3 regions of the Herbaspirillum sp. BH-1 genome follow, and region 2 is predicted to be linked to each of the others. Evidence: predicted binding sites of a transcription regulator. Region 2 holds the regulator's gene; each other region holds the start of a gene.
What was found. The regulator sigma-54, encoded in region 2, starts transcription at its own class of promoters, with help from an activator protein. The targets are predictions, from matches to a motif close to TGGCANGNAANCTGCTTT.

Region 1 (9,878 bases), on a different contig from region 2:
TCCTTCAGATGGCCGGCCAGCAGTTCGGAGGCCGGATCGGTGCCGAAGAAGATCACCTCGCCATCGCACAGCTGGGCCATGTCCGCCACCAGCGGATCGTCGGCATTGAGCACGGCCGCGCCGTCCGGCAGGACCAGGTCCACCTGGGTGCGCTTGACCTTGGTGGCGATCTGTTCGGCATTCTCGATGTAGAACTCGGGCAGGCTGTCGTTGGGGTCGATGTTGGCGACCACGCCCACCAGGCAGCGGTCATAGGCCAGGCCTTCGGCCAGGATGGCGGCGCTGCCGTTCTCGAACACGGCGGCTTCCACCGCACGGTTCAACAACACGCGGTGCGCGGCATCCCAGTTGGCACGGTTGCCACGCTCGATCTGGCGTTCGGCGAAATACAGGCCATCGCCGCAGGCCAGGCCCACATGCTTGCCCGAGAGGTGAACGATGCGTGCGATCAGGCGCGAAATGGTGGTCTTGCCGTGGGTGCCGGTGACGCCGACGATGGGAATGCGGCCGTTTTCTTCCGGGCCGAAGAGGTTGTCGATGATGGCTTCGCCGACCGGACGCGGCTTGCCGTCGGAGGGCTTCAAGTGCATCAGCAGGCCGGGGCCGGCGTTGACTTCGACGATGGCACCGCCCTGGTCGGCCAGCGGGCGCGAGATGTCTTCAGCCACGATGTCCACGCCGGCGATGTCCAGGCCGACGATGCGTGCGGCCAGCGAGGCGGCGGCGGCCACGCTGGGGTGGACCAGGTCGGTGATGTCGGAAGAGACGTTGCCGTTGCGTAGCAGCAGGATGCGGCGGCCGGCGGCGGGGACCGACTCGGTGGTCAGGCCCTGGCGCTGCAGTTCCAGCGCGGCGGCCGGTTCGCGTTCCAGCAGCACCGGGTCCAGCAGGTGTTCTTCCAGCAGGCCGCGACGCGGGTCGCGGTTCAGTTCGTCCAGCAGGTCCTGGACGGTGGACTTGCCATCGCCGACGATGAAGATGGGTTCGCCACGGGCAGCGGCGGCCAGCTTGCCACCGACGATCAGCAGGCGGTGTTCCAGGCCCGGCACGAAGCGCTCGACCAGCACGCCGCTGCCTTCTTCCAGCGCGACCTTGTAGGCGGTCTCGATTTCCTCGCGGGTGTTCAGGTCGATGAAGACGCCACGGCCATGGTTGGCGTCGCAGGGCTTGACCACCACCGGCAGGCCGATGTCCTGGGCGGCCTCCCAGGCGTCTTCCGGGCTTTCCACCAGCCGACCTTCAGGGACCGGCACGCCGCAGGTCTCCAGCAGCGACTTGGTCAGGTCCTTGTCGCGCGAAATGCCTTCGGCAATGGCGCTGGTCTGGTCGGATTCGGCGGTCCAGATGCGACGCGACTTGCAGCCGTGGCCCAGTTGCACCAGGTTGCCTTCGGACAGGCGGATGGTGGGGATGCGGCGCTCGTCGGCGGCGTCCACGATGCAGGCGGTGCTGGGACCCAGGCACAGGCGGTCGACCATGCGGCGCAGCTTGGAGAGGGTGCCGTCGAGGTCGTAGGGACGGTCTTCGATGGCGGCCATCACCAGATCGCGGGCGGCGAAGAGGGCGGCGCGGGTGACGGTCTCATGGCGGGCGCGCACCACCACCTTGTAGACGCCGCGCACATTGGTTTCGCGGGCCTTGCCGAAGCCGCCGGGCAGGCCGGCCAGGTTCTGCAGTTCCAGGGTGACGTGTTCCAGGATGTGACCGGGCCAGGTGCCCTCGTGCAGGCGACGCACGAAGCCGCCGCGCTCTTCATAGCTGCAGCGGTGTTCGATCAGGGTCGGCAGCCAGGTGGTCAGGCGGTCCGGGAAGCCGGGAATGGTGTTGGAGGGGCAGTCTTCCAGTTCGCCGATATCGATCCACACTTCGAGAGCGGAACGGTAAGTCCAGATGTTCGGACCCTTGAGGTTCAGGAAACGGAGGAATTCGATATTTTTCATGTGTGGTTGGTGTGCCGCTGTGTTGGCCTAAGCCTGGATTGCCGAAGCTGCTGAAATTCTGAAATGCTGGAGCTTGTCCGTTTTGCCCGTGCTGCCTGTACTGCAGATGCATTTGTCGCCGCCCTCATGTGAAGCCCGGCGCAGACCGGTCAGCACTCTGTCAGAATAACGCATGGTTCACTAACGCGCAGGGCGGCGTTTGGTTTACTGGATACGACAGAACGACCCAGGATTTTCTTGTAGGGAAGAACGCTGGCGGCCTGGCCCCGATCCGGGAGACCGCTCAAATGGGCGCAGAAAGGGCATAAAAGTCATCTGTAGGCTGATGCAGGGGGATGGGAAGTGAACGATATTGTCGCAGACTGTTTCTCCCCGTGGCACGCCCGGCGCAAAAAACGCGGTGTTCAGGCGCTCCCGGCATTCGCATTCGACGGGAAAGTGGCACTGAATCTCTGCTCTGGTGCACCGTTTTACCGGTTCTCGCGTTATCGGGTGAAGCTTGTCGCCTATCCGGGGTGCGCGACGCAGGCAGGGGCTGCGGGACGCTGCGCTATAATCGCGCGCTGCTCGCCGCTGAGGCGTTGCAAGCGGTCCGGCGCGACCTGCTCATCCATAAAACAATAGCCAAACTGCTCACTTCGGGCCTCAACGTTGCCGTTACATGACTACTGACTCACATCCTTCCGCGACCGCCAGCCTGCCCGAGCGCTGGCAAACGGAAACTGCTGCCCGCCTGGCGCCCGGCGAAGCCGTGCTGGCCTGGCTGGAGCTGGACCTGGACGCCCAGCTGCAATTCTCCCGCTCATTGGTGCTGGCGACCGAACGCCGCCTGCTCTCCAGCTCTGCCGACGGTCGCGTCTGGCAGGAATGGACCTACGGGGCCGATCTGCAAATGAAGCACCACGACCACGCCGGCGTGGGCACGCTGGAACTGTGCGACGGCACCGGCCGCCTGGCGGCCTGGCGCTACACGCTGGCGCAGAACCCGCAGGCGCTGCGTCTGATCAAGTTGTTCGAGCAGCAACGCGACCTGCTGGCCTCGGGCGTGCAGGTCGAGGAAGAGGGCGACGTCTGCCCGACCTGCAAGGCAGTCCTGCCGGAAGGCCAGGAAACCTGTGCCATCTGCCCCGAGACCAAGGAGGCGCCGCCGTCCACCTGGGCGCTGTTCCGCCTCTCGCGTTTTGCCAAGCCCTACAAGGGGTCGCTGCTGCTGGGCTTCCTGCTGACGCTGGCCTCGACGGCGGCCACGCTGGTGCCGCCCTACATGACCATGCCGTTGATGGACAACGTGCTGATCCCGTTCCAGAACGGCACGCCCATCGATACCCATCTGGCCACGCTCTATCTGTCAGGCCTGCTGGGCGCGGCGCTGCTGGCCTGGGGCCTGGGCTGGGCGCGCACCTACATCCTGGCGCTGGTGTCCGAGCGCATCGGCGCCGACCTGCGCACCACCACCTATGCGCACCTGCTGCGGCTGTCGCAGGAATATTTCGGTGGCAAGCGGACCGGTGACCTGATGGCCCGCATCGGCTCCGAGACCGACCGCATCTGCGTCTTCCTTTCGCTGCACCTGCTGGACTTCGCCATTGATGTGCTGATGATCATCATGACGGCGGCCATCCTGATCTCCATCAACCCCTGGCTGGCGCTGGTGACCCTGTTGCCGCTGCCCTTCATCGCCTGGATGATCCATGTGGTGCGCGACCGTCTGCGCCACGGCTTCGAGAAGATCGACCGCATCTGGTCGGAGGTGACCAACGTGCTGGCCGATACCATCCCCGGCATCCGCGTGGTCAAGGCCTTCGCCCAGGAAAAGCGGGAAGTGGCGCGCTTTCGCGAGGCCAACCGTCACAACCTGATGGTCAATGACCGGGTCAACAAGATCTGGTCGCTGTTTACGCCGACCGTCACCTTCCTGACCGAAGTGGGTCTGCTGGTGGTATGGGTGTTCGGTATCTGGCAGGTCTCCAGCAACCAGATCACGGTGGGTGTGCTGACGGCCTTCCTGGCCTACATCAGTCGCTTCTACACGCGCCTGGATTCGATGAGCCGCATCGTGTCGGTCACCCAGAAGGCGGCCGCCGGCGCCAAGCGCATCTTCGACATCCTGGATCACGTCTCCAGCGTGCCGGAACCGGCCAACCCGGTGCACCTGGAGAAGGTGCAGGGTGCCATCGAAGTACGCAATATCGGCTTCCGCTACGGCAACCGCGCGGTGATCCGCAACATGAGCCTGTCGATTGCTCCGGGCGAGATGATCGGCCTGGTCGGACACAGCGGTTCGGGCAAGTCGACCATGGTCAACCTGATCTGCCGCTTCTACGATGTCTCCGAAGGAGCGATCCGCATCGATGGCGTGGACATCCGTTCGCTGCCGATTTCCGAATACCGCCGCAACATCGGACTGGTGCTGCAGGAGCCTTTCCTGTTCTTCGGCACGATTGCGGAGAACATCGCCTACGGCAAGCCCGAGGCCACCCGCGAGGAAATCATCGCTGCCGCCCGTGCCGCCCATGCCCACGAATTCATCCTGCGCCTGCCGCAGGGTTACGACTCGCTGGTCGGCGAACGCGGGCAGGCGCTGTCGGGCGGCGAGCGCCAGCGCATCTCGATTGCGCGGGCGCTGCTGATCGATCCGCGCATCCTGATCCTGGATGAGGCCACTTCCTCGGTCGATACCACCACCGAAAAGGAAATCCAGAAAGCCCTGGACAACCTGGTGCAGGGGCGTACCACGATCGCCATTGCCCACCGCCTGTCCACGCTGCGCAAGGCCGACCGTCTGGTGGTGCTGGATCGCGGCCAGGTGGTCGAGGTCGGCAACCATGAAGAACTGATGGCCCGCGAAGGGCATTACTACAAGCTCTACCAGGCGCAGGCGCGCAACCCGGACGGGGATGCCGAGGTGTCGGTGAGCGACGATGAGAAGGGCGATTGAAGCCATGACGACCACCACTATTGCCCAGCCGTCCTGGCAACTGCAACGCAACAGCTTCGGCCGCCTGGTGCTCACCGATGTCGATGGTGTCGCCCATGAGAACGTGATTCCGGTGCGTGCATTTCCGGTGTCGGCGCCGGATCACGGTCTGTCGCTGGTCAGCAGCGATGGCCATGAACTGGCCTGGATCGATACGCTGGATGAGCTCGCCGGAAACGCGCGCAAGCTGATCGAGGAAGAGCTGGCCAGCCGCGAATTCATGCCCGAGATCGAGCGTATCGTCAGCGTCTCGACCTTCGCCACGCCCAGCGACTGGACCGTACAGACCACCCGTGGCACCACGACCTTCACTCTCAAGGGGGAGGAGGATATCCGTCGTCTCGCGGCACCGGCGCTCCTGATCGCCGACAGCCATGGCATCCAGTTCCTGATCCGCGACCAGAAGGCGCTGGACAAGCCCAGCCGCAAGATCCTGGATCGTTTCCTCTGATCCCTTTTCCTTGTTCTGCTGGAAAAAGCAACGGCCCTGATGTTGAGTCAGGGCCGTTCTCGTTTGCGGGTAGTGATCTGAACTTCTAGAACTTTTCGTCAGGTCGCAGGTAGCGCCATTGCCCCACCGGCAGGTCGCCCAGCTTGACGCCGCCAATGCGCACGCGTTTCAGGCCGATCACCTTCAATCCCACCATGTCGCACATGCGGCGGATCTGGCGCTTCTTGCCTTCGCGCAGGGTGAAGCGCAACTGGTCTTCGTTCTGCCAGGCCACCTTGGCCGGACGCAGCGGCTTGCCGTCCATGATCAGGCCGTGGTTCAGCCGCTTGAGATCGGATTCGGGCAGCTTGCCGGGGCGGGTGTATTGCACCCGCACCAGATATTCCTTGTCGACCGCCGAATCTTCGCCGATCAGTTGCTTGGCGATGCGGCCGTCCTGGGTCAGCACCAGCAGACCGACGGAGTCGATGTCCAGTCGCCCGGCCGGTACCAGGCTCTTCAGCTGGCGCGGATGGTAGCGCATGTCGGTCTGGTCTTCGACCCAGCGGGATTGCTCGTTGACCAGCACCACGGCGGGCTTGTAGCCGTCCTCGGCCTGGCCGCTGACATAGCCCATGGGCTTGTTGAGGAGGATCGTCACGCGCTGCGCCTGTTCGGCGCTGGCCTGGCGTTCCACGGTCACCTTCTGGTGCGGCAACACCTTGCTGCCCAGCACCGATACCACCACGCCATCGACCCGCACCCAGCCCTTTTCTATCCATTCGTCGGCCTCGCGGCGCGAGCACAGGCCGAGTTCGGACATGCGTTTGGAAAGTCGTACGGGTTCAGTCATGGGAATTGCCTTGCGAAAAACGGGGAGCCGGCCAGCGGCGAGGGTGAGATTGTAAGGCCGACAGGGCCGGCGCGCCAGACTGGCGGCGGCCCTGCCGGTACGGGCGAGGTCAGATGCGCAGGGTCTGCAGCAGTTCGGTTTCCAGCAGGATCTGGTTGCGCGGCTGGGACAGCCCGGGGCCGTCGATCAGGAACACGTCTTCCACCCGTTCGCCCAGGGTCATCACCTTGGCGGTGTGCAGGTTGATCCGGTACTTGGCCAGCACGTTGGAGATCGAATACAGCAGGCCGGCGCGGTCATTGGCCGAGACCGACAGCAGGTAGTACTGACCGCGTTCGTCCGGGCGCAGGTCCACCGAGGGATTGACCGGGAAGGTGCGCGACAGCCGCGACAGGCGGGCCTTGGAAGGGGGCGGCAGCGGCTGCTCCGACTGCAGCAGGGCGCCCAGTTCGTGTTCGATCAGGTTGATGATGTCGCGGTAGTTCTTGGCGAACACCGGGGCATTGATCAGGAAGGCATCCAGCGCGTAGTTGTTGCGGGTGGTGTGGATCTTGGCGTCGAAGATGCTGAAGCTTTTTTCATCAAAGTAGCTGCAGATGCGCGCGAACAGGTCGGGGCGGTCGGGCGTGTAGACCGCCACCTGCACGCCTTCGCCGATGGGCGCCAGGCGGCAGCGCACCAGCGGCACTCCGGTATCGACCTTGTCGTAGAAACAGCGCGTCTGCCAGGCGATGTCGGAGGCGTCGTGGCGCAGGAAGTAGGCCACATCCAGCTGCTTCCAGAGCTGTTCGTGGGCGTCGGCCGGCAGACCATAGAGGCGCAGCGTCTTGATGGCTTCCTGCTGGGTGTTCTTGAGCTCGCGGTCGGCCGAGGGTGCTTCGCCGCCCAGCACGCGCAGGGTCATGCGGTAGAGGTCTTCCAGCAGCTTGCCCTTCCAGGCGTTCCATACCTTCGGGCTGGTGCCGCGGATGTCGGCCACGGTCAGCAGGTAGAGCGCGGTCAGGTGGCGCTCGTCCTTGACCAGCTGGGCGAAGGCGGTGATGACGTCGGGGTCCGACATGTCCTGCTTCTGCGCCACATGCGACATGGCCAGGTGCTGTTCGACGAGGAACACGATGAGCTCGGTATTCTCTTCGGAGATGCCATGCTGCAGGCAGAAGGCCCGCGCATCAGCCATGCCCAGCTTGGAGTGGTCACCGCCGCGCCCCTTGGCGATGTCGTGGAACAGGGCGGCGACGTACAGCACCCAGGGCTGGCCGAAGTTGGCCATCAGCTGGCTGCAGAAGGGGTATTCGTGGGCATGCTCGCTCATGGTGAAGCGGCGTACGTTGCGCACCACCATCAGGATGTGCTGATCCACCGTGTAGACGTGGAACAGGTCGTGCTGCATCTGTCCGACGATCTGGCGGAAATTGGGCAGGTAGCGACCCAGCACGCTGGTGGCGTTCATCCCCCGCAGGGCATGGGTGATGCCGCGCCTGCTCTGGATGATCTGCATGAACAGGCGATGGTTGTGCGGATCGTTGCGGAAGGCATTGTCGATCTTGAAGCGCGCATGCCACAGCGCGCGCATGGTACGGGCCGACATGTCCTTGAGCTCGGGATGCTCGGAGAGCACCAGGAACACCTCCAGCATGGCCGAGGGGGTGTCTTCGAAGACCTTGTCGTGGGCGATGTCGAGGAAGCCATTGACCTCGTTGAAACGCTCGTTGATCTGGCGTGGCACCGCCTGCTGCGGGAACAGGTGGGCCTCGATGTTCTGCAGCAGGATGGTGTTCAACTGGGTCACCGCCTTGGCGGCCCAGTAGTAGCGCTGCATCAGGTATTCGCTGGCGCGGCGGGTATCGGTGGTCTTGAAGCCGAAGGTTTCGGCCAGTTGGGTCTGGATATCGAACACCAGCCGGTCTTCGCGGCGGTCGGTGAGGATGTGCAGACGGATGCGGATATCCTTGAAGGCGCGTTCCTTCTGGCGCAACTGGCGCGCCTCGGTGGAGGTCAGCATGCCGTGTTCGGCCAGTTCGCCCCAGGAATTGCCCAGGCCGGCTGCCTTGGCCACCCACAGGATCACCTGCAGGTCGCGCAGCCCGCCGGGGCTTTCCTTGCAGTTGGGTTCCAGGCTGTAGGGGGTATCTTCATATTTCACGTGGCGCTGGCGCATTTCCAGGGTCTTGGCCTGAAAGAAGGTCAGCGGGTCGAGCGCGGCGTGGTAGCGCTCCTGCAGGCGCTTGAAGAGGGCCCGGTTGCCGGTGACCAGGCGCGCTTCCAGCAGGCTGGTCTGGACCGTGATGTCGGCCGCCGATTCGTCCAGGCATTCGTCGATGGTGCGTATGCTGTGGCCGATTTCCAGGCCGATGTCCCAGAACAGTTGCACCAGCGATTCCAGCTTTTCCTTCTTGGCGGCGTCCGGTGCCTGGTCCAGCAGGATCAGTACATCCACGTCCGAATGCGGGAACAGTTCGCCACGGCCATAGCCGCCCACGGCCACCAGCGCGGCATTGCCGGACATGCCCAGTTCTTCCCAGGCCTTGGTCAGCGCTTCATCGACATTGCGGCGCAATTGCGCCAGCAGTTGCTCGGTCTTGTGATTGGACTGGAACACATCGATGGCTTGCTGGCGCGCGGCCTTGAGCTGTTTCTTGAGCGTGATGGCGAGAGTGGGCATCGGTGGATTCGATCAAAGGAGGCAGGGCGCCGGGGTAGCGCCAACAACGGACGGGGCCGCATCCCCATGCGGCCCCGAGCCCTTAGCAGGTTTCATGCCGGAAACTGCGGGCGGGGCAGGTGGCGTCACCGTTGCTTGCCCCGCCATCATTCGCTCAGGCCGCGGCAGCGACCTGGTTCTGAATGAAGGCCGGCGGCGCCGGCATGCCGGGCGAGACGGTCAGCACTTCGAAACCGGTCTCGGTGACCAGGACGGTGTGTTCCCACTGCGCCGACAGGCTGCGGTCCTTGGTCTTGATGGTCCAGCCGTCGCCCATCTCGCGGATTTCGCGGCGGCCGGCGTTGATCATGGGTTCGACGGTGAAGATCATGCCGGCTTCCAGCTTTTCCAGGGTGCCGGGGCGGCCATAGTGCAGCACCTGCGGCTCTTCGTGGAAGACCTTGCCGATGCCGTGGCCGCAGAACTCGCGCACCACACTATAGCCGGCCTTTTCGGCGTGCTGCTGGATGACGTGGCCGATGTCGCCCAGATGGGCGCCCGGCTTGATCTTGGCGATGCCCAGCCACATGCATTCGTAGGTGATCTCGGTGAGTCGGCGCGCCAGGATGGAAGGCTCGCCCAGGAAGAACATGCGGCTGGTGTCGCCGTGGTAGCCGTCCTTGATGATGGTGACGTCGATGTTGAGCACGTCGCCGTTCTTCATGACCTTGTCGCCGGGGATGCCGTGGCAGATCACGTCATTGAGCGAGGTGCAGATGGCCTTGGGGTAGGGGGTGTAGCCGGGAGGGCAGTAATTGAGCGGGGCCGGGATGCTGCCTTGTACATTGGTCATGTACTCGTGGCAGAGGCGGTCGATCTCGCCGGTGGTGACGCCGGGCTTCACGAAGGGGGTGATGTAGTCCAGCACCTCGGCGGCCAGGCGGCCGGCCACGCGCATGCCTTCGATGTCTTCGGCGGTCTTGATGGTGATATTGCCCATGATGAATCGCAATTCGCTAGAAAATCGTCAAGTCGGG
Region 2 (9,878 bases):
AGTCGCGATTGTGCAGGGCTTCGACCGCGGGCTTGATGCCATCGGTGATGAATTTCTGGCGTTGCGGCAGCAATTTGTCCAGCAGCGCCTTTTCTTCGGTGGTCAACACGGTTTCCTGGTACTGCTTGACGACGGCATCGTTGGCCTTGAGGGCCTTTTCCAGCTTGTCCATGTTGGCGTCGATATCGCCGGAGTCACCGACGATGGAGGTGGAAATGCCGTTGCGCGCCGCATCCAGCGCCGCTGACATGCGTTCCAGCTGGGACAGCGCCACCAGCCTGTCCTCGTAGAGCGAGCGCATCTGCGCATTGGTCGAGCGCAGGCCGACCAGACCGAGAACGCCCGATGCCACCAGCAGCAGGGCCAGAAAACCAATGACGAAGATCAGGCGAGCCCTGATCGTGAGTGTGCTGAACATGTTCCTCCCGGACTTGCTATTGTTTTTTCAACAAGGGATTCGTTGTGCGAAGCCCTTGTCCTGACACGGGCGACGCAGGCGAATAAGCCGCGCCGCTACCATCCAGCAACACTAGCATTTCCCGTACCAGGGGAACAAGGCCTCATTGCGCGGGGGTGATCCTCATTTGCTGAGGAGGCGTTTTTCGGCGCGCAGGATGCTCTCCGAACTGCCGCGCAAGACCACGATGTCACCGGCCATGAGCACCGCCTGATCAGGCGCATCGAGACGCTGCTTGCCCCGGCGCAGCATGGCGACCTCGGCGCCGCAATGCGCGGGCAGGTCGATCTCGGCCAGGGTGTGACCGACCGCACTGGCGCCGTCGATCAGGGTGACCGACTGCAGGCGTACATTCATGCCCACGCCATCGGCCTCGGCGTCGGACATGCCATGGAAATAGCCGCGCAGCGAGGCATAGCGCTCATCGCGCGCATCCTGCACGCGGTGCACCACGCGGCGCAATGGCACACCCAGCATCACCAGCGCATGCGAGGCCAGCATCAGGCTGCCTTCCAGCGCTTCGGGCACTACCTCGGTGGCACCGGCGGCGAGCAGTTTTTCGAGATCGGCGTCGTCATGGCTGCGCACGATCACGGGCAGCTCCGGCTCCAGTTCGGCGGCGTGATGCAAGACCTTCAGCGCCGAGGGCGTACTGGCATAGGTGACCACCAGGGCGGCGGCACGGTGGATGCCCGCGGCCACCAGGCTTTCGCGCCGGGCGGCATCGCCGTAGGAGACATTGGCGCCCCCATTGCGGGCATCCTGCACCAGTTCCGGGTCCATCTCCAGCGCGTGGTAGGCGATCCCCTCCTCCTCCAGCAGGCGCGCCAGGCTCTGACCGCTGCGGCCGAAACCGGCAATGATGACGTGCTTCTGCACGCCCATGGTGCGGGTGGCCAGTTGCGTGAGGGCCAGGGATTGCAGCATCCACTCGTTGGCGGAGAATCGCATGACGATGGCGTCGGACTTGGCCAGGATCAGGGGCGTGGCCAGCATCGACAGCACCATCGCCGCCAGGATCACCTGGATCAGCAAGGGATCGACCAGCTTGAGTCCGCCGGCCTGGCTCAGCAGCACGAAGCCGAACTCCCCGGCCTGCGCCAGCCCCAGGCCGACCCGTAGCGCCACGCCGGTGGACGATCCGAACAGCCTCGCCAGCCCGGCGATGAGGGCAAACTTGAGCAGCACCGGCCCGGTCAGGAGGAGCAGCACCAGAAACCAGTGATCGACCACCGTGCGCACATTGAGCAGCATGCCGATGGTGATGAAGAACAGGCCCAGCAGGACATCGCGGAAGGACTTGATGTCTTCTTCCACCTGGTGCTTGAACTCGGTCTCGGAAATGAGCATGCCGGCGATGAAGGCGCCCAGGGCCAGGGACAAGCCGGCCTTTTCGGTGATCCAGGCCGCGCCCAGGGTGATCAGCAGCAGGTTCAGCATGAACAGTTCCTGCGAGCGCCGCTTGACCACGATGCGGAACCAGCCACGCATGAGCTTGCTGCCGAAGAACAGCAGCAGCGCCAGCACCACCATCGCCTTGCCCACGGCCCAACCCAGTGTGACCATGATGTTGCCGGAGTTGTTGGCCAGCGCCGGCACCACGATCAACAGCGGCACCAGGGCCAGATCCTGGAACAGCAGCACACCCATGATGCGGCGCCCATGCTCGGTTTCCAGTTCCAGCCGTTCGGTCAGCAGCTTGGAGACGATGGCGGTGGATGACATGGTCAGGGCGCCGCCGAGCGCGAAGGCCGCCTGCCAGCTCACGTTGATGAACTGCGGCAGCACCATGGCCGAGCCCCAGGCCATCACCATGGTGGCAGCGATGGTGGTGGCCACCTGCGCCACGCCCAGCCCGAAGACGATATGGCGCATGGCCGACAGCTTGGCCAGGGAAAACTCCAGGCCGATGGAAAACATCAGGAACACCACCCCAAACTCGGCCAGGGCGTGGGTGGTTTCATTGTCTTCGGCGAAGGCCAGCCCGTGCGGGCCGATGATGATGCCCACCACCAGATAGCCCAGCATGGGCGGCAACTGCATCATGCGGAAGGCGACCACGCCCAGCACCGCCGCAGCCAGAAGGAAGAGTGTCAGTTCCAGTCCGGAAAACATGGCTTGTTTAGTTTCTTATGACAATGCAACGCAGTGAATATGAGCAATTTGACAACGCACCAGAGCAAGGCAGCGCGGGAGGGTGTTCACCGCAGCTCACCGCGGCGGGTGGCGGAGGCGGGCCGCAACGGTGCATGCTGGTTGGCGTAGCCGGGCTCCTGGTTGATGCCGGTCTGATGCCGGCGCCCTGCGCCCCGCCTTCTTCAGTGCTGCCGGAACCGGCAGTGATTCCCCCCCTGGCGAGCATGTTGCGGTGCGTCGCAATCCTGCACCTTATATCAAGCTCAACAGCATTCCCTTACATCTGGCAAGTTTTTTGCTTTGCTAATTCGTTTATACTTCGGTTATGAGTGTAACCGATGACAAAACCACATCTGCATCTTTTTCCGCCGAGGCTGCCCGCCGTGCCGTCGAGCTGGCGCGCCAGACCCTGCAGATCGAAGCCGATGCCATCCTGGCGCTGAAGAGCCGCCTGCGCGACGATAGCGCCGAGCCCTTGGCACAAGCCGTGCAGGCCGTGCTGCAATGCCAGGGCCGCACCGTGGTCTCGGGCATCGGCAAATCAGGCCACATCGGCCGCAAGATCGCCGCCACGCTCGCCTCCACCGGCAGCCCCTCGCTGTTCATGCATCCGGCCGAAGCCTCCCATGGCGACCTGGGCATGGTGACCCCCAAGGACGTCTTCATCGCCATTTCCAACTCCGGCGAAACCGCCGAGCTGCTGGCGATCGTCCCCATCATCAAGCGCATGGGTGCCGTGATCATCGCCATGACCGGCAATGACGATTCCAGCCTGGCCCGGATGGCGGCGGTGCACCTCAACGTGGGCGTGGCCAAGGAAGCCTGTACCCTGAACCTGGCCCCCACCGCCAGCACCACGGCCACGCTGGCCATGGGCGATGCGCTGGCGGTGTCGCTGCTGGACGCCCGCGGCTTCCTGGAAGAAGATTTCGCGCGCTCCCACCCCGGTGGCGCACTGGGCCGCCGCCTGCTGACCCACGTGCGCGACGTGATGCGCAGTGGCGAGGCCATCCCGGCGGTGCGTCCGGATGTCTCGCTATCGGCCGCGCTGATGGAAATCACGCGCAAGGGCATGGCGATGACGGCCGTGGTGGATGAGCAGTTCCGGCCGATCGGCGTATTCACCGATGGTGACCTGCGCCGCCTGCTGGAGCGGGGCCAGGATTTCACCAGCTTCAGCATCGCCGAAGTGATGCACGCCCAGCCGCAAAGCATCAACCAGGATCGGCTGGCGGTGGACGCCGTACAGCTGATGGAACAATTCCGTATCAACCAGTTGCTGGTCACCGATGCCGAGGGCGTCCTCACGGGCGCGCTGCACATCCATGACCTGACCCGCGCCAAGGTAATCTGATGACCGCGTCCGCCTTCACCAGCTCCCTGCCGCCGGACGCCCTCGCCAAGGCAGCCGGCGTTCGCCTGATGATCTTCGATGTCGATGGCGTCCTGACCGACGGCGGCCTGTTCTACGGCGAAGAGGGCGAGGCCTTCAAGCGCTTCAACGCCCTCGATGGCCACGGCATCAAGATGATGCAACAGTTCGGCACGGCCGCCGCCATCATTACCGCACGCCAGTCGCCCTATGTACTGCGGCGCGCGCGCGACCTCGGTATCGCCCACGTGTTCCAGGGCGTACACGACAAACGCCAGGCCTTCGAACAACTGCTGCAGCACACCCAGCTCACGGCGGCCGCATGTGGCTACCTGGGCGACGACATCATCGACCTGCCGGTTCTGACCCGCGTCGCCTTCAAGGCGTGCGTGGCCAACGGTCACCGCGAGGTCAAGGCGCGCTGCGATTACGTGACCCAGGCCACTGGCGGCAACGGCGCCGTGCGCGAAGTCTGCGACCTGGTGCTGGCCGCGCAGGGCAACTACGAGGCGGCGCTGGCGCCGTACCTGGCATGAGCGGGCGCAGCGGAGAACGCGCCGCCGAGCGCATCCGGCTGGCGGTGATCGTGGTGATCCTGATCGGCGCGGCCCTGGGCAGCTTCTGGGTACTGCAGGCCTTGCGTGCCTCCAGCGACCAGCACGCAGTACAGCGCCCACGTGGCAAACCCGATTACTACCTGGAAAACTTCAACTACGTGAAACTCGGTCCCACGGGCCTCCCGCGCTATGACGTTTCCGGGACCAAGATGGTCCACTTCCCGCTGGATGACTCCTTCGAGATCACCAAGCCGGTGGTGCACAGCCTGGACAAGGACAAGCCTCCGATGGAACTGTATTCCGACACGGCACGCGTGACCGACGACCAGACCCAGATCCACATGTATGGCAATGCCAACGCCATCCGTGGCGCCGCCAACGGCCGTGCGCCGATGCATCTGGTCTCGGAATACCTGCTGCTGCTGCCCGATGACGAGATCGTCAAGACCGACAAACCGGTTGCAATGACGATGGGCACCACCAGATTGAATGGAGTGGGCATGCTGGCCAACAACGCCACCCAGGTTGTGCAGTTGTTCGGCAATGTGCGCGGTTATTACGAGCCCACGCCGAAGAAACGCTAAACCGGTTGTCCCCACGATAAAAACGCCAAGAACCGACCAGACAGGAAATCCATGAAACGCTCACTCTTACTGCCGATGCTGATGCTGGCTGCCGTGTGCGGCGTGGCCCACGCCGAGAAGGCGGACTCCACCAAGCCCACCAACATCGAGGCGGACCAGATGGTCTACGACGACGTGCGCCAGGTGAAGACCTTCACCGGCAACGTCGTCATGACCCGCGGCACCCTGATCATCAAGGCAGGCCGCGTGGTACTCACGACCGACCAGTACGGCTATGAAAATGCGGTGCTGTACGCGGCTCCTGGTGCACTGGCGAACTTCCGCCAGAAGCGCGATGGTGGCCCCAACCTGTGGATCGAAGGCCAGGCCGAACGCATCGAGTATTCCGAGCAGACCGAGGTCTCCAAGCTGTTCCAGCGCGCGCACATCCAGCGCATGGATGGCAGCCGCATCACTGACGAAGTCAATGGCGAATTCATTTCCTATGACAGCCGCGCCGAGTTCTACTCCGTCAACAACACCGCCAGCGGCGAAAGCAAGCCGGGGGCAGGACGCATCACTGCCGTGATCCAGCCCAAGAACCCGCCTCCGGCGGATGCCTCCCAGCCTTCCACGCCCGCACAGCCCGCTACGCCGGCACCGGCCCAGCGCCGTCAGAACGGAAAGGACCAGTAACGATGGCAAGCTCACTGGTCGTTCGCGGCCTGAAGAAAAGCTACGGTGCGCGCCAGGTGGTGCGTGACGTCTCCATGGAAGTGCGTAGTGGCGAAGTGGTCGGCCTGCTTGGCCCCAACGGTGCCGGCAAGACCACCTCGTTCTACATGATCGTCGGCCTGGTCCCCTCGGACGGTGGCGAAATCGATCTGGACGGTTCGCCCATCTCGCGCCTGCCGATCCACAAGCGCGCCACGCTGGGGCTGTCCTACCTGCCGCAGGAAGCCTCGGTGTTCCGCAAGCTGACGGTGGAAGACAACATCCGCGCCGTGCTGGAGCTGCGCCAGGAAGACGGCAAGCCGCTCTCGCGCGATGAAATCGAGGGCCGCCTGAACAACCTGCTGCATGAACTGCAGATCGAAAAGCTGCGCGAGAGCCAGGCACTGTCGCTCTCCGGTGGCGAACGCCGCCGCGTGGAAATCGCCCGCGCACTGGCCACCGATCCGCGCTTCGTGCTGCTGGACGAACCGTTTGCCGGTATCGACCCGATTGCAGTGATCGAAATCCAGCGCATCGTGCGCTTCCTCAAGGAACGCGGCATCGGCGTGCTCATCACCGACCACAACGTGCGGGAAACCCTGGGTATCTGCGACCGCGCCTACATCATCAACCAGGGCACGGTGCTGGCCAGCGGTAACCCGGAAGAGATCATCGCCAACGAATCGGTGCGCCGGGTATACCTGGGCGAACACTTCCGCATGTAGCACCCACCGTCCATCGGCCGTACAACGGTATTGCAACCAGCGGGCCACGCCGCTCCCAGAAAGACAGATGAAACAGTCGCTCCAGTTACGTACCTCGCAGCACCTCGCATTGACGCCGCAACTGCAGCAGTCGATCAGGCTGCTGCAACTGTCGACGCTGGAACTGCACCAGGAACTGGAACAGATCCTGTCCGACAATCCCCTGCTCGAACGCCTGGACGACGCGCTCGACAATTCGGTGCGCCTATTGGCCGATGGCGCGGTCTCTTCGGCGCCCTCCACCGGAGTGGCCGAGCCCGCTGGCGACAGCGGCAACGAAGCAGCTCCTGCCGCTACCGATGGCGAAGCCAGTTTCGACTACCAGGACAACAGCCCCGAGAGCGGCGTCAGCGGGGAATCCGACTGGAGCTTCGACGACGTGGCGCGCAGTGGCAAGTCGCCCGACGATGACGATGCCCGCCCGCAACTGGAAGCGCATGAGCTGACCCTGCGCGAACACCTGCTGGAACAGATCCGGGTCACCGCCCGCACGCACCGCGACCGTGCGCTGCTGGAACTGCTCACCGATGCGCTGGACGAAAGTGGTTACCTCGAAGAACCGCTGGAAGACATCCTCGCGCGCCTGCCGGAAGAGCTGGGCGTTGACCTGGAAGAACTGTCGATCTCGCTGAAGCTGCTGCAGAGCCTGGACCCGGCCGGGGTGGGTGCGCGCAGTGCCGGTGAATGTCTGGCACTGCAGATCCGCCGCCTGCCCAAGGTGCCCTTCGTCACCCGCAAGCTGGCCTTGAGGATCGTCGAGGATTACCTGCCGCTGTTCGCGCAACGCGACTTCAACAAGATCAAGAAGGCCCTCGATTGCGATGACGAGGACCTGCGCGAAGCACAGACGGTGATCCGTCAGTGCCGTCCGCATCCGGGCGCCGAATTCGCGCGCGATGCTTCGGACTACGTGGTGCCGGACGTGATTGTCAAACAGACAAAGAACGGCTGGCAGGTCATGCTCAACCATGAGGTCATGCCCAAGCTGCGCGTCAATGCGATGTATGCGAGTGCGCTCAAGCAGGCCAAGGGCGAAGGATCGCTGTCTTCCCAGTTGCAGGAAGCCAAGTGGCTCATCAAGAACATGCGGCAACGTTTCGATACAATTTTGCGAGTCGCGCAGGCTATTGTCGAACGTCAAAGAAACTTCTTTTCACATGGCGCAGTCGCCATGCGGCCCCTTGTGCTGCGTGAAATTGCTGATACACTGGGTCTACACGAGAGCACAATCTCTCGCGTGACAACTCAGAAATACATGCTCACGCCGCACGGCATGTTCGAGTTGAAGTACTTCTTCGGTAGCCACGTCGCGACTGAAACCGGAGGCGAAGCCTCCTCCACCGCGATACGGGCGCTGATCAAACAGTTGATAGGAGCCGAAAACCCGCAGACCCCATTATCCGATAGCAAGATTGCGGATATGCTGGCAGAACAAGGCATGGTGGTCGCGCGACGCACAGTCGCCAAATACCGCGAAGTGTTGAAGATTCCGCCAGTCAATCTCCGCAAGTCCCTCTGAGCTTTCCTCAGTTTTTCTGTAGCAGTACCGTTGCTGTGTTCAGGCAAGCATCCCTACCTGGTGCCCATGCCATCCGACACGAAGACCGTGCCCGTGGTACAGCAGCTGTAGACGATGCATCGCACGAACCTCCAGTGACCTCACGATAGGAGTCTTGTATGAATCTGACCATCAGTGGACACCACCTCGAACTGACCCCCGCCATCCGGGAATACGTGCAAAGCAAGCTGGCCCGTATCAAGCGCCATTTCGACAACGTGATCGACGTCAGCGTGATCCTGAGCGTAGATAAACTCACAGAAAAGGAAAAGCGCCAAAAAGCGGAAATCAACGTCCACATCAAGGGGAAGGATCTACATGCGGAAAGCATTGCGCACGACCTCTATGCCGCCATCGATGCCCTGATCGACAAGCTCGACCGCCAGGTCATCAAGCACAAGGACCGCTTGCAGGAGCATCACTCCATGGCCAAGCGTCTGCCCGACGATACCCCCACTGATGCAGTGGCTGGCGCGGCATAAGACAAGGACCCGGGACCATTCCTGCCGGCGGGTGCGCAACGACAGCGTGACGCATAAGGTGGGAATCTCATGAGGAAGGGGCGCGCAAGCGCCCTTTTTCATTTTGCGGCGCCGGGGTCGGTTTCATTTCCTGTGGCAAACAGTGATCCCGCGTCCATCACCGCCGTTGTTCTCCCGACGCGGCCCGTAATGAGACTTGAAGGGGCTCCTCCCGCCCTCATCTTGGTGGCAAGGTCCAAAGGGAAATCGTATAAATGATTTCCACCAAGCAATGCCGGACGACACCCCAACCACGCCGCAACCCTGCCGACTTCAACGCGAGCGGCGGCTTTTCCCTATAATGTCGGCAATCCCATTTTTAAAGGCATAGCCATGAGCGACGTCCAATCCTGGATCAAAGAAACCGTGACCCAAAACCCTGTCGTGCTGTTCATGAAGGGAACCGCCCAGTTCCCGCAATGCGGCTTCTCCGGCAAGGCCATCCAGCTGCTCAAGGCCAGCGGCGCCGAGAACATCGTTACCGTCAACGTGCTGGAAAGCGCCGACGTGCGTCAGGGCATCAAGGAATACTCGAACTGGCCAACCATTCCCCAGCTGTACGTGAAGGGTGAATTCGTCGGCGGCTCCGATATCATGAGCGAGATGTACGCCTCGGGCGAACTGCAGACCCTGATCAAGGGCTAAACCCGGCGCATCGCTGCCCTGCTCCGGTTTCTCTTGTGAGTTCCACTTCCAGTCCGCCACGCCAGCGTCTGATCGTCGCCATCACCGGTGCGACCGGGGCGATCTATGGCGTGCGCCTGCTGGAGCACCTGCGCAAGCATGGTCAGGTGGAAACCCATCTGATGATTTCCGAAGCCGGCGTGCTCAATCTGCACCAGGAACTGGACATGCGGCGCAAGGAGGTCGAAGCCCTGGCCGACGTGGTGCATCACGTGCGCGACGTCGGCGCCTGCATCGCCAGCGGCTCCTTCGCCTCCACCGGCATGGTGGTGGCACCCTGTTCGATGAAGACCCTGGCCGCCGTGGCGCATGGTCTCTCCGACAACCTCATCACCCGCGCCGCCGACGTGGTCCTGAAAGAACGTCGTCGCCTGGTACTGATGGTGCGCGAAACGCCCTTCAACCTGGCCCACCTGCGCAACATGACCGCCGTCACCGAGATGGGCGGTGTGATCTTCCCGCCGCTGCCCGGTTTCTACCAGCGCCCGGCCTCGATGGAAGAGATGGTCGATCACACCCTCGGGCGCGTGCTGGACATGTTCGGGATTTCCA
Region 3 (9,878 bases), on a different contig from region 2:
CGGCACCTGGCCCACGCGCACCCATGCGCGCCAGATGCTCTACCTGGAAGGTTGCGTGCAGCCCTCGATGTCGCCCAACATCAACAGCGCCACCGCCCGCGTGCTCGATGCCCTCGGCGTGCAGTTGTTCGCGCCCCCCAAGGCCGGCTGCTGCGGCGCCATCCGCTATCACATGAATGACCAGGACGGCGGGCTGGACGACATGCGTCGCAACATCGACGCCTGGTGGCCCTACATCGAAGGCCGGGATGGCATCCGGGCCGATACCATCGTCATGAATGCCTCCGGCTGCGGCGTCACCGTCAAGGAATACGGCCATCTGCTGCAGCACGATCCGGTCTATGCCGAAAAGGCGCGCCGCATCTCGCACATGACCCGCGACATCAGCGAAATCCTGCCCGAGTTCGAAGACCAGTTGACACACCGGCTCAAGGACTTCAACGGCAAGCGCGTGGCCTACCATCCGCCCTGCACCCTGCAGCATGGCCAGAAGATACGCGGCAAGGTCGAGGCCATCCTGCGCGCGGCCGGGGTGGATGTGCAGTTGTGCGCCGACAGTCATCTCTGCTGCGGGTCGGCCGGCACCTATTCGATCCTGCAACCGGAGCTCTCCTACCGCCTGCGCGATGACAAGATCGGCAAGCTCCAGGCCACCGATCCCGACATGATCGTCACCGGCAATATCGGCTGCGTCACCCATCTGCAATCCGGCACCGAGACTCCGGTACGGCACTGGATCGAATTGCTGGACGCCGCGCTGGTGGCGGTTTCCTGACGATTTCCTGACGGCTTGCTGAGGCATCGCCGGCCGCCCCCGGATGCCCTGCAAGTTGCTCTGGAAACAACCCAAGCCCCGCTCTGCGGGGCTTTTTTGTGGCCATTTTGATCATGACCCGGGCAATTTGACCCCATTTATCCAAACCGGCTTGACGGCAGGGGGCATAAGTCAATAAGCTTCGTCCTTTTTTCCGCACAGCGGGAAAAAACCGGTCCCCGTTTCTCATCGGAAACAGGTGATTTCCGACAATCCCGACGATCGGCGCAGCGTCCCGCCACGGCCCCGCGCCCAGACAATCAGCCCCCACCATCATCGTCCTCGCACCGGTGCCATGCCACTTGCGATCGAGGGGCAGGAGAACCCATGAAAAAACGCATTCCGCCGGCCATCTTCATCTTCATTGCGATGCTGCTGGGCATCTTGGTCGGCTACCTGATCTTCAGTCATCTGGACAAGGCCCAGGCCAAGGAACTGGCCGGCTACATCTCGATTGCTTCCGACCTGTTCCTGCGCCTGATCAAGATGGTCATCGCGCCCCTGGTGTTTTCCACCCTGGTGGTGGGCATCGCCCACATGGGGGACGCCAAGTCGGTCGGCCGCATCTTCGGCAAGTCGCTGGCCTGGTTCTTCATCGCCTCGCTGGTCTCGCTGGCACTGGGCATGATCATGGCCAACCTGCTGCAACCGGGCGCGGGCGTGGCACTGCCACCGCCTGACGCGGCTGGCGCCGGCCTGGCCACGGGCAAGTTCACGATCAAGGAATTCTTCAACCACCTGGTCCCCAAGTCCATCGTCGAGGCGATGGCCCAGAACGAAGTGCTGCAGGTGGTGGTGTTCTCGATGTTCTTCGGTATCGCCCTGGCGTCGCTGGGCGAGCGCGGCAAGCACCTGCTGGCGGTGATCGACGATCTGTCGCACACCATGCTCAAGATTACCGTCTACGTCATGAAGTTCGCCCCGGTGGCGGTGTTTGCGGCGATGGCGGCGACTGTGGCGGTCAATGGCCTGGAGATCCTGGTCAGCTTTGCCGTCTTCATGCGTGACTTCTATTTCTCGCTGGTGCTGCTGTGGGCCATCCTGATCGCGGTGGGTTTCGTGTTCCTGAAGAAGCGCATCTTCCGCCTGCTGGCGCTGATCAAGGAAGCCTTCCTGCTGGCCTTCGCCACGGCCAGCTCGGAAGCTGCCTATCCCAAGCTGCTCGATGCGCTGGACCGCTTCGGCGTCAAGCGCAAGATTTCCAGCTTCGTCATGCCGATGGGGTATTCCTTCAACCTCGATGGCTCGATGATCTACTGCACCTTCGCCACGCTCTTCATCGCCCAGGCCTACGGCATCCATCTGCCGATCTCGACCCAGATCACCATGATGCTGGTGCTCATGCTGACCTCCAAGGGCATCGCCGGCGTGCCGCGTGCCTCGCTGGTGGTGATCGCCGCGACCCTGCACCAGTTCAACATCCCCGAAGCGGGCCTGCTGGTGATCCTGGGTATCGATACCTTCCTCGATATGGGGCGCTCGGCCACCAACGCCGTGGGCAACTCGATTGCCTCGGCCGTGGTCGCCAAGTGGGAAGGTGGTCTGCTGAGCGAAGAAGAAGCGGCGCGCGCCGAAGCCGAGATCGAACAGGAAGCCGAAGCCACGCTGCACAACGAAGCCTGAACAGGCCCTGGTGATGTGAATGCAATGCCGTCCAGTCTGTCGCTGGACGGCATTGTTCGTTTCAGGCCGGCACGGCTTCCTGCTGCTTGACCGCGACCCACTCCTGCAGGGTGATCTCGATGGTGATGAAGGACAGGTTGGCACCGCGCACGAAGCGGCCGGCGAAGATCTTGCCGTCAGTGTCGGCCACCACGCCCTGCAGGGGATGGGGATTGCCCCGGCCATCGGAAAACCCGATCTCGCCGAAGACATTGAGGATTTCCACACCCGGTCCGTTGATCTCCATCTCGCGTGGGCCGTTCGGAGTGGCGTATTGCAGGTGGGCATCGATCAGGCTGCCGATGGCGCCGCGCACGATGGCGGTCTTCATGCCGTGCTGGCGGCACAGCGCTTCCACGCTTTCAGTCAGGTCCTGGTTGGGTTTGAGGCGGGCCATCACGAGCTTGCCGAGGCGGCCTTCTTCTACGTGGATAGGGGGGGTATGGTCGTCGCGTGTCGTAGTGTCGTTGGCGTGGAGAGTCATCATCATTCCATGGGTGTCGGATGCAATAGACTGAAGTGCGTCTCTTCATCGCTGTTGACGACGAAGGCGCCCCGGGAGAACAAGCAAAGGCGGATGATGAGCGGATCGTCGCCCACTTCCACCGTATCGAGCAGGAGATGGCCGCCGTGGAGGGCGCCGTCACCGTCGATGAATCCTGAATGGCAATGCAGTAAAACCTTTCCGTCCTGGTTCTGGCCCACCGTGATGGCGCCGGTGATGAAGGTGATCACCCCTTCGAGCACATGCGGCGGGCCGTAGTCATAGGGACGGCTGGCGTCCCCGGTATGTTCGATGCGGTGATAGTGCAGCCGCCGTGCCGTGCCACCGCACATGCGGCCCACGCCGCCGCGCTGGCCATAGCGTGCCAGCACGCTTCGCAGCGACTCGCCCACGGAGCTGCCCGGTTGCAGCGTGATGCGCAGTTCCTCGGCCGGGTCGGCCTCCAGGTCCAGCGTGCGCGGATAGCTTTGCTGGCCTGCGTGCAGGAACTTGCGTACCTCGACGAAACCGGTGCCGGCCGCGGCCTGGGCGGTCTTGTTCGTCAGCTTCATAGGCGGTATTCCCCCTGTTCTTCCAGCAGTGCCTTGATCTGTTTCTTGACGATCTTGCCGTAGCCGGACTTGGGCATGTTGTCCCAGTAGACGAAGCGGCGCGGCCACTTGTACTTGCCGATGCGCTCTTCCAGGTGCGCCAGCAAGGCGGCGCTATCGACCTGCTGGCCGGCCTTGCAGACGATCACCGCCAGCCCGCTCTCGCCCCACTTGGGGTCGGGCACGCCCAGCACGGCCACCTCCGACACGGACGCGTGCGTGAGCAGGGCCTCCTCGATCTCGCGCGGATAGACATTGGAGCCGCCCGAGATGTACATGTCCGAAGAACGCCCGGTGATGTAGAGGAAACCATCCTTGTCCACATGACCGAGGTCGCCGGTATGGAACCAGTCATGCTTGAAGGCCTTGGCATTGGCGTCCGGATTGTTGTGGTATCCCATGAAGACGGCTGGTCCGCGCACGCAGATTTCACCGGTCTCGAAGGGCGCCAGTTCCTGGCCGTCGTCGTTGAGGATGGCGATCTGCATGCCGGTACGCGGCATGCCGCAGGTGCCGACCCGCGCCTGCGGATGGGCGTCGTCGTCGAAGTGCAGGTAGGGCGGCAGGAAGGTGATGTTGCCGGTGACTTCGCCCAGGCCGTAATACTGCACCAGCACCTTGCCCAGTTTTTTCAGCGCATACACTTGGTCGGCACGGTACATGGGCGCGCCGGCGTAGATGACGTGCTTCAAGGACGAGTGGTCGTAGTGATCCACCGATTCGTCCTCGACCAGGATCTTGACGATGGTGGGGACCGTGAAGAGATTGTCCACCTTGTACTTTTCCACCAGCTGCCAGGCTTCCTCGACCACCAGCCGTTCGGACGACAACAGGATGCTGGCCGCGCCACGCGCGGTGTTGATGACGGCGTGGATGCCGGCACCGTGCGACAGCGGCGCCACCACCAGCGAACGCGATTGATGGTTCAGACCCGGCATCAGGTCGGCCAGGTGGTTGGTCACCACGAAGGCCATCTGGCCGTGCGAGAGCACGCCTGCCTTGGGATGACCGGTGGTGCCGGAGGTATAGAAGAACCACATCGGGTCTTCGTAATCGACTTCCACTTCGCGGAAGCTCTCATGGCCACCCTCGGCCACCAGTGCCTCGAAATCCAGCTCGCCCGGGCGCGCATCGGCCAGGGCGATGACGTGCTCCAGTGCCGGCGAGGCTGCCTTGACGGCATCCACGTAGTTGGAAAAACCACGGTCGTAGAGCATCACGCAAGCGCCGCTGGACTGGCCCAGGTAGGCCGCTTCAGGCGGTGTGATGCGGAAGTTGGTCGGGACCCAGACCATGCCCATCTTGAAGGCGGCCCAGGCGCTCTCGAAAATCTGCTGGTTGTTGCGCGAATGGACCAGCATCTTGTCGCCCTTCTTCACACCCCGGCGGGTGAGGGCGTGGGCCAGCGCATCGACGCGGTCGTTGATCTGCTTCCAGGAGATGAGCCTGTCGCTGCCATCGGTATTGCCCTGCGACAGGATCAGACCCGGCTCATCCGGAAAACGGCGCGCCACGTCCGACAGCAGGCGGCCCAGGTTCATCACTTTCGTTAACATCGTCTCACTCGTCCCGATTCGTTCTAATGGAAATTGGCGTGGCGCTTCGTTCTTGTTCTTCTTGATACTTCATGTTCCTGCGCGTCGTTCGCTGGTGCAGCGAACGACGCGGTGTTGCACCCTTCAAGCGGAAATTTGCAACTGCAATCAGTTCACGCGCTCCAGGATGCTCACATAGTTGGCCACGGCCGCGCCGCCCATGTTGAACACGCCCGCATAGCGCGCATTGGCGATCTGCATGTCGCCAGCATCATGGGCCGCCTGCATGGCCGCCATCACGTGCATCGAGACACCGGTGGCGCCCACCGGATGGCCCTTGGACTTCAGACCGCCGGACGGATTGACCGGCAGCTTGCCATCCTTGGCGGTGATGCCCTCGGCAATCACGCGCGCGCCCTGGCCATGCGGGGCCAGGCCCATGGCTTCGTATTCCAGCAGCTCGGCCACGGTGAAGCAGTCATGGGTTTCCACCAGCGACAGATCATTGAGCGACAGTCGGGCCTGACCCAGCGCATTCTTCCAGGCCAGTTCGGCGGCTTCGAAGCGGGTCGGGTCGCGGCGCGACAGCGGCAGGTAGTCATTCACATGCACCGCTGCGCGGAACTGCACGGCACGTGGCATGGACTTGGCCACGTCGGCGGCACTGATCACCAGGGCGGCGGCGCCGTCCGAGATCAGCGAGCAGTCGGTGCGCTTGAGCGGGCCGGCCACGAACGGGTTCTTCTCGGAAACGGTACGGCAGAAATCGAAGCCGAAGTCCTTGCGCATGTGGGCATAGGGATTGGACAGGCCGTTCTTGTGGTTCTTGGCGGCGATCATGGCCAGTGCGTCGGACTGGTCGCCAAAGCGGTCGAAGTAACTCTGCGCGATCTTGCCGAACACGCCTGCGAAACCACCGGGGATGCCCGCTTCTTCCTTGGCGTAGCAGGCCTTGAGCAAGACCTCGCCGACCTGTGGGGTCGCCAGTTCGGTCATCTTCTCGAAGCCGATCACCAGCACGTGTTTCGATTCACCCGCCTTGATCGATTGCAGGCCCGAATGGATTGCCGCCGAGCCGGTGGCGCAGGCATTCTCCAGGCGTGTGGCCGGCTTGAAACGCAACTGCGGCAGCGCATTCATGACCAGCGACGAGGGGAAGTCCTGATACAGGAAGCCGGCATTGAAGGTGCCGACGTGGATGGAATCGATGTCTACCGGTTGCAGACCGGCATGTTCGATGGCGGCCTTGGCGACCTGGCCGATCAACACTTCCGGATCGATGCCGTCGAGCTTGCCGAATTGGGAATGGTGCCAGCCGGTGATGCAGGGTGAGGATGCAGAAGCAGTCATGGTGTGTCCTTGTAAGACTTGGTCGGTGGAGCCTGGTCGCTCCGGTTCACACGGGGGCAATATGCAAATTCGGTGCCAATGTCTTCCACTGCAGTGCCAATGCAATTGCCACGTGCAGCAAGCTCGTCGCCGTCGCCATGCGATTGCCACAAGAGTGAGGTGCCATTGGTCGCCGACGGCCGCAGGCGGGGTGTGCCCCTGCCCGGGCCGGCCTCTTGCCCGTCTCCTGAAAGCTCGACGCAAAGGCGCGCCGGCTCTCGCTTTGTTGTTGATTCTGATGCGGTGTTGCGTCGTCAATAAGATCGACCACGGGGCGGCGCTGAATCCTGCTGAGCAGGAAACCGCTACGCCAGCGACCGACCGGATGAAGATAGCACGGACTTTACGTTAACGTAAATCATTGCGCCGCAACACAAAAAAATTGCCCGGCAGCAGCGCCTCAGATGTCGACACCTGCGACATCCCTGCGACAGGTTGGCGACAGCGCATGCGACAGGTGTCGCAGCAGGGCGGCATCAAATAAATTGTAGGCGGCGCTGCCCGCGCCCTTGTCCTGCGCAGCCTTTATCGCAGAGAATACAGGCGCAATGCAGATGACCATGAGGGACATCGCCATCGCGTCGGCCCGCTCCGACGGCTTGGCATCCTAATTGCTCTATCGATGCATGGGCAGTGTTGACAACCCGGATACAGGGGGCTGCACGCCAGGATTTCGCGGCAGCTGAGTGGCACCGGAATCAGCAGATTCATAAATACAAACAGACAAACAGGAGACAAGACAGATGGATCAATCCACTGGTAAATTCACGCGCCGTCATTTTCTGAAGACCGCCTCGGTGGCCTCGGCTGCTGCCGCCACCGGCATGGTGAGCACCTCCGCCCATGCGGCCGAGTTCACCTTCAAGTACGCCAACAACCTGCCGGTGACCCACCCGATGAATGCGCGCGCCAAGGAAATGGCCGCTGCCATCGCCGAGCAGTCCAAGGGCCGCATCGAGCTGCAGCTCTACCCCAACAACCAGCTGGGTACCGATACCGACATGCTCTCGCAGGTGCGTGCCGGCGCCATCGATTTCTTCACCCTCTCGCCGCTGATCCTGGGCACCCTGGTGCCTGCCGCGCAGATTTCCGGCATCGGCTTCGCCTTCAAGGATTACAGCCAGGTCTGGCCGGCCATGGATGGTGAACTCGGCGCCCATGTGCGCAAGCAGATCGAAGCCAAATCCACCCTGTTCGCCTTCGAGAAGATCTGGGACAACGGCTATCGCCAGATCACCAACAGCACCCGTCCCATCAAGACCTCCGACGACCTCAAGGGCATGAAGCTGCGCGTGCCGCCGAGCCCGCTGTGGACCTCGATGTTCAAGGCTTTCGATGCGGCGCCGACCTCGATCAACTTCGCCGAAGTGTATTCGGCCCTGCAGACCAAGATCGTCGAAGGCCAGGAAAACCCCATGGCCATCATCTCCACGGCCAAGCTGTACGAAGTGCAGAAGTACTGCTCCATCACCAACCACATGTGGGACGGTTTCTGGTTCCTGGGCAACAAGAAGTCCTTCGAACGGCTGCCCAAGGACCTGCAGGACATCGTCACCCGCGCCATCAACGAAGCCGGCATGAACCAGCGTGCCGACGTGCGCAAGCTCAACGACTCGCTGGTCGAGGAAATGAAGGGCAAGGGTCTGGCCTTCAACAATGCCGACGCCGATTCCTTCCGCGCCAAGCTGCGCAGCGCCGGCTTCTACGCCGAATGGAAGAAGAAGTTCGGCGACGAGCCCTGGGCGCTGCTGGAGAAGTACACCGGCAAGCTGGCCTGACGCCCCGTCCGGCCTGAACGGATGACGCCACCGCCCGCTGCGGGCCGTGGCGCCATCCGCCCCGACTTTTTTCGCTGGAGCTTGATGATGGAAGCTGCAATGACTTACCGCGCCCCGGTCAACATGAATCCGTTCGCGCGCGCACTGGTGGGCCTGAACCGCATGGTCATGCATGTGGTGGGCGCGCTGGCCGCCTGCCTGGTGCTGGCCGAGACGATCGTGCTGCTGACCGGCGTGATCTACCGATACGCACTGCATGACCCCCTGGTCTGGTCCGATGAACTGGCCTCGATCCTCTTCATCTGGCTGTCCATGCTGGGCGCCGTGCTGGCCCTGGACCGTGGCGAGCACATGCGGCTCACCGCCATCATCAACAAGTGTTCCGAGAAAGGCCGCATCTGGCTGGAAACGGTGGCGGCGCTGGTGGTCTGCATCTTCGTATTGATGGTGATCCACCCGGCACTGGACCATGCGGTCGAGCAGATGCCCATCACCACCCCGGCCCTGGAAATTCCCGACGGCCTGCGCGCTGCCGCCTTGCCGGTGGGCGCCATCCTGATGCTGCTGGCGGCCGTCTCGCGCATGGCCGCCCTGACCACCATGCGCCTGCTGCTCTCGGCGCTGGCGGTGGTGGCCGTGATCGCGGGTGCGCTGTGGCTGGCGCAGCCGGCCCTGATGGCCATGGGCAACTACAACCTGATTGTGTTCTTCGTGCTGCTGATTGGCGTGTGCGTGGCTGGTGGCATTCCCATCGCCTTCGCCTTCGGTACCGCCACCATGGCCTATCTCGCCCTGGCGACCAATGCGCCGCTGATGATCGTGGTCAGCCGCATGGACGAAGGCATGTCCAGCCTGATCCTGCTGTCGGTACCGCTGTTCGTGCTGCTGGGCTCGCTGCTGGAAATGTCGGGTCTGGCCAAGACCCTGATCGATTTCATGGCGGCCCTGCTGGGCCATGTGCGCGGCGGCCTGCAATACGTGCTGCTGGGCGCGATGTTCCTGGTCTCCGGCATCTCCGGTTCCAAGGCGGCCGACATGGCGGCCATCGCGCCGGCGCTGTTCCCCGAAATGAAGAAACGCGGCTCCAAGCCGGAAGAACTGGTGGCCCTGCTGTCATCCTCCGGCGCCATGACCGAGACCATCCCGCCCAGCCTGGTGCTGATCACCATCGGCGCGGTCTGCAGCGTCTCGATCACGGCGCTGTTCATCGGTGGCCTGATGCCGGCGGCCATCGCCACCATCGCCATCGCCGTGGTGTGCTGGATGCGCGCCCGCCGCGAGCCGATGCCGGACGTGCCGCGCGCACCCATGTCGCTGATCATGAAGACCCTGATTGCCGCCATTCCCGCCCTGGCGCTGCCCATGCTGATCCGCGTGGCCGTCATCGAGGGCGTGGCCACGGCCACCGAGGTCGCCACCATCGGCGTGGCCTACACGGTAGTGGTCGGCCTGATCATGCACCTGTTCATGAAGCACCTGAACTTCAAGCGCCTCTATCCGATGCTGATCGAAGCCGCTGCGCTGTCCGGCGCCATCCTGCTGATCATCGGTATGGCCACCGCGATGGCCTGGGCGCTGACGCAGTCGGGCTTCTCCTCCAAGCTG

Region 1: the regulator sigma-54 is predicted to act here: its motif matches at 8,945-8,962, upstream of HBH1_RS11660 ([protein-PII] uridylyltransferase).
Region 3: the regulator sigma-54 is predicted to act here: its motif matches at 6,517-6,534, upstream of HBH1_RS07100 (acetyl-CoA acetyltransferase).

The regions. Positions count from the first base shown of each region.
Region 1 covers NZ_PKOI01000007.1:82,013-91,890, reverse strand. The annotation lists gene cphA (cyanophycin synthetase) at 1-1,940, opposite strand, end outside; gene HBH1_RS11675 (cyanophycin metabolism-associated ABC transporter) at 2,602-4,878, shown strand; gene HBH1_RS11670 (cyanophycin metabolism-associated DUF1854 family protein) at 4,883-5,368, shown strand; gene HBH1_RS11665 (pseudouridine synthase) at 5,454-6,200, opposite strand; gene HBH1_RS11660 ([protein-PII] uridylyltransferase) at 6,310-8,862, opposite strand; gene map (type I methionyl aminopeptidase) at 9,017-9,841, opposite strand.
Region 2 covers NZ_PKOI01000011.1:30,819-40,696, forward strand. The annotation lists gene HBH1_RS15290 (methyl-accepting chemotaxis protein) at 1-418, opposite strand, end outside; gene HBH1_RS15295 (monovalent cation:proton antiporter family protein) at 581-2,572, opposite strand; gene HBH1_RS15300 (KpsF/GutQ family sugar-phosphate isomerase) at 2,919-3,947, shown strand; gene HBH1_RS15305 (KdsC family phosphatase) at 3,947-4,501, shown strand; gene lptC (LPS export ABC transporter periplasmic protein LptC) at 4,498-5,106, shown strand; gene lptA (lipopolysaccharide transport periplasmic protein LptA) at 5,158-5,781, shown strand; gene lptB (LPS export ABC transporter ATP-binding protein) at 5,784-6,524, shown strand; gene HBH1_RS15325 (RNA polymerase factor sigma-54) at 6,592-8,082, shown strand; gene hpf (ribosome hibernation-promoting factor, HPF/YfiA family) at 8,241-8,603, shown strand; gene grxD (Grx4 family monothiol glutaredoxin) at 8,976-9,287, shown strand; gene HBH1_RS15340 (UbiX family flavin prenyltransferase) at 9,323-9,878, shown strand, end outside.
Region 3 covers NZ_PKOI01000004.1:63,944-73,821, forward strand. The annotation lists gene glcF (glycolate oxidase subunit GlcF) at 1-775, shown strand, start outside; gene HBH1_RS07080 (dicarboxylate/amino acid:cation symporter) at 1,142-2,437, shown strand; gene HBH1_RS07085 (PPC domain-containing DNA-binding protein) at 2,499-2,960, opposite strand; gene HBH1_RS07090 (PPC domain-containing DNA-binding protein) at 2,963-3,532, opposite strand; gene HBH1_RS07095 (acyl-CoA synthetase) at 3,529-5,127, opposite strand; gene HBH1_RS07100 (acetyl-CoA acetyltransferase) at 5,275-6,456, opposite strand; gene HBH1_RS25070 (hypothetical protein) at 6,896-7,066, opposite strand; gene HBH1_RS07105 (TRAP transporter substrate-binding protein) at 7,239-8,273, shown strand; gene HBH1_RS07110 (TRAP transporter large permease) at 8,358-9,878, shown strand, end outside.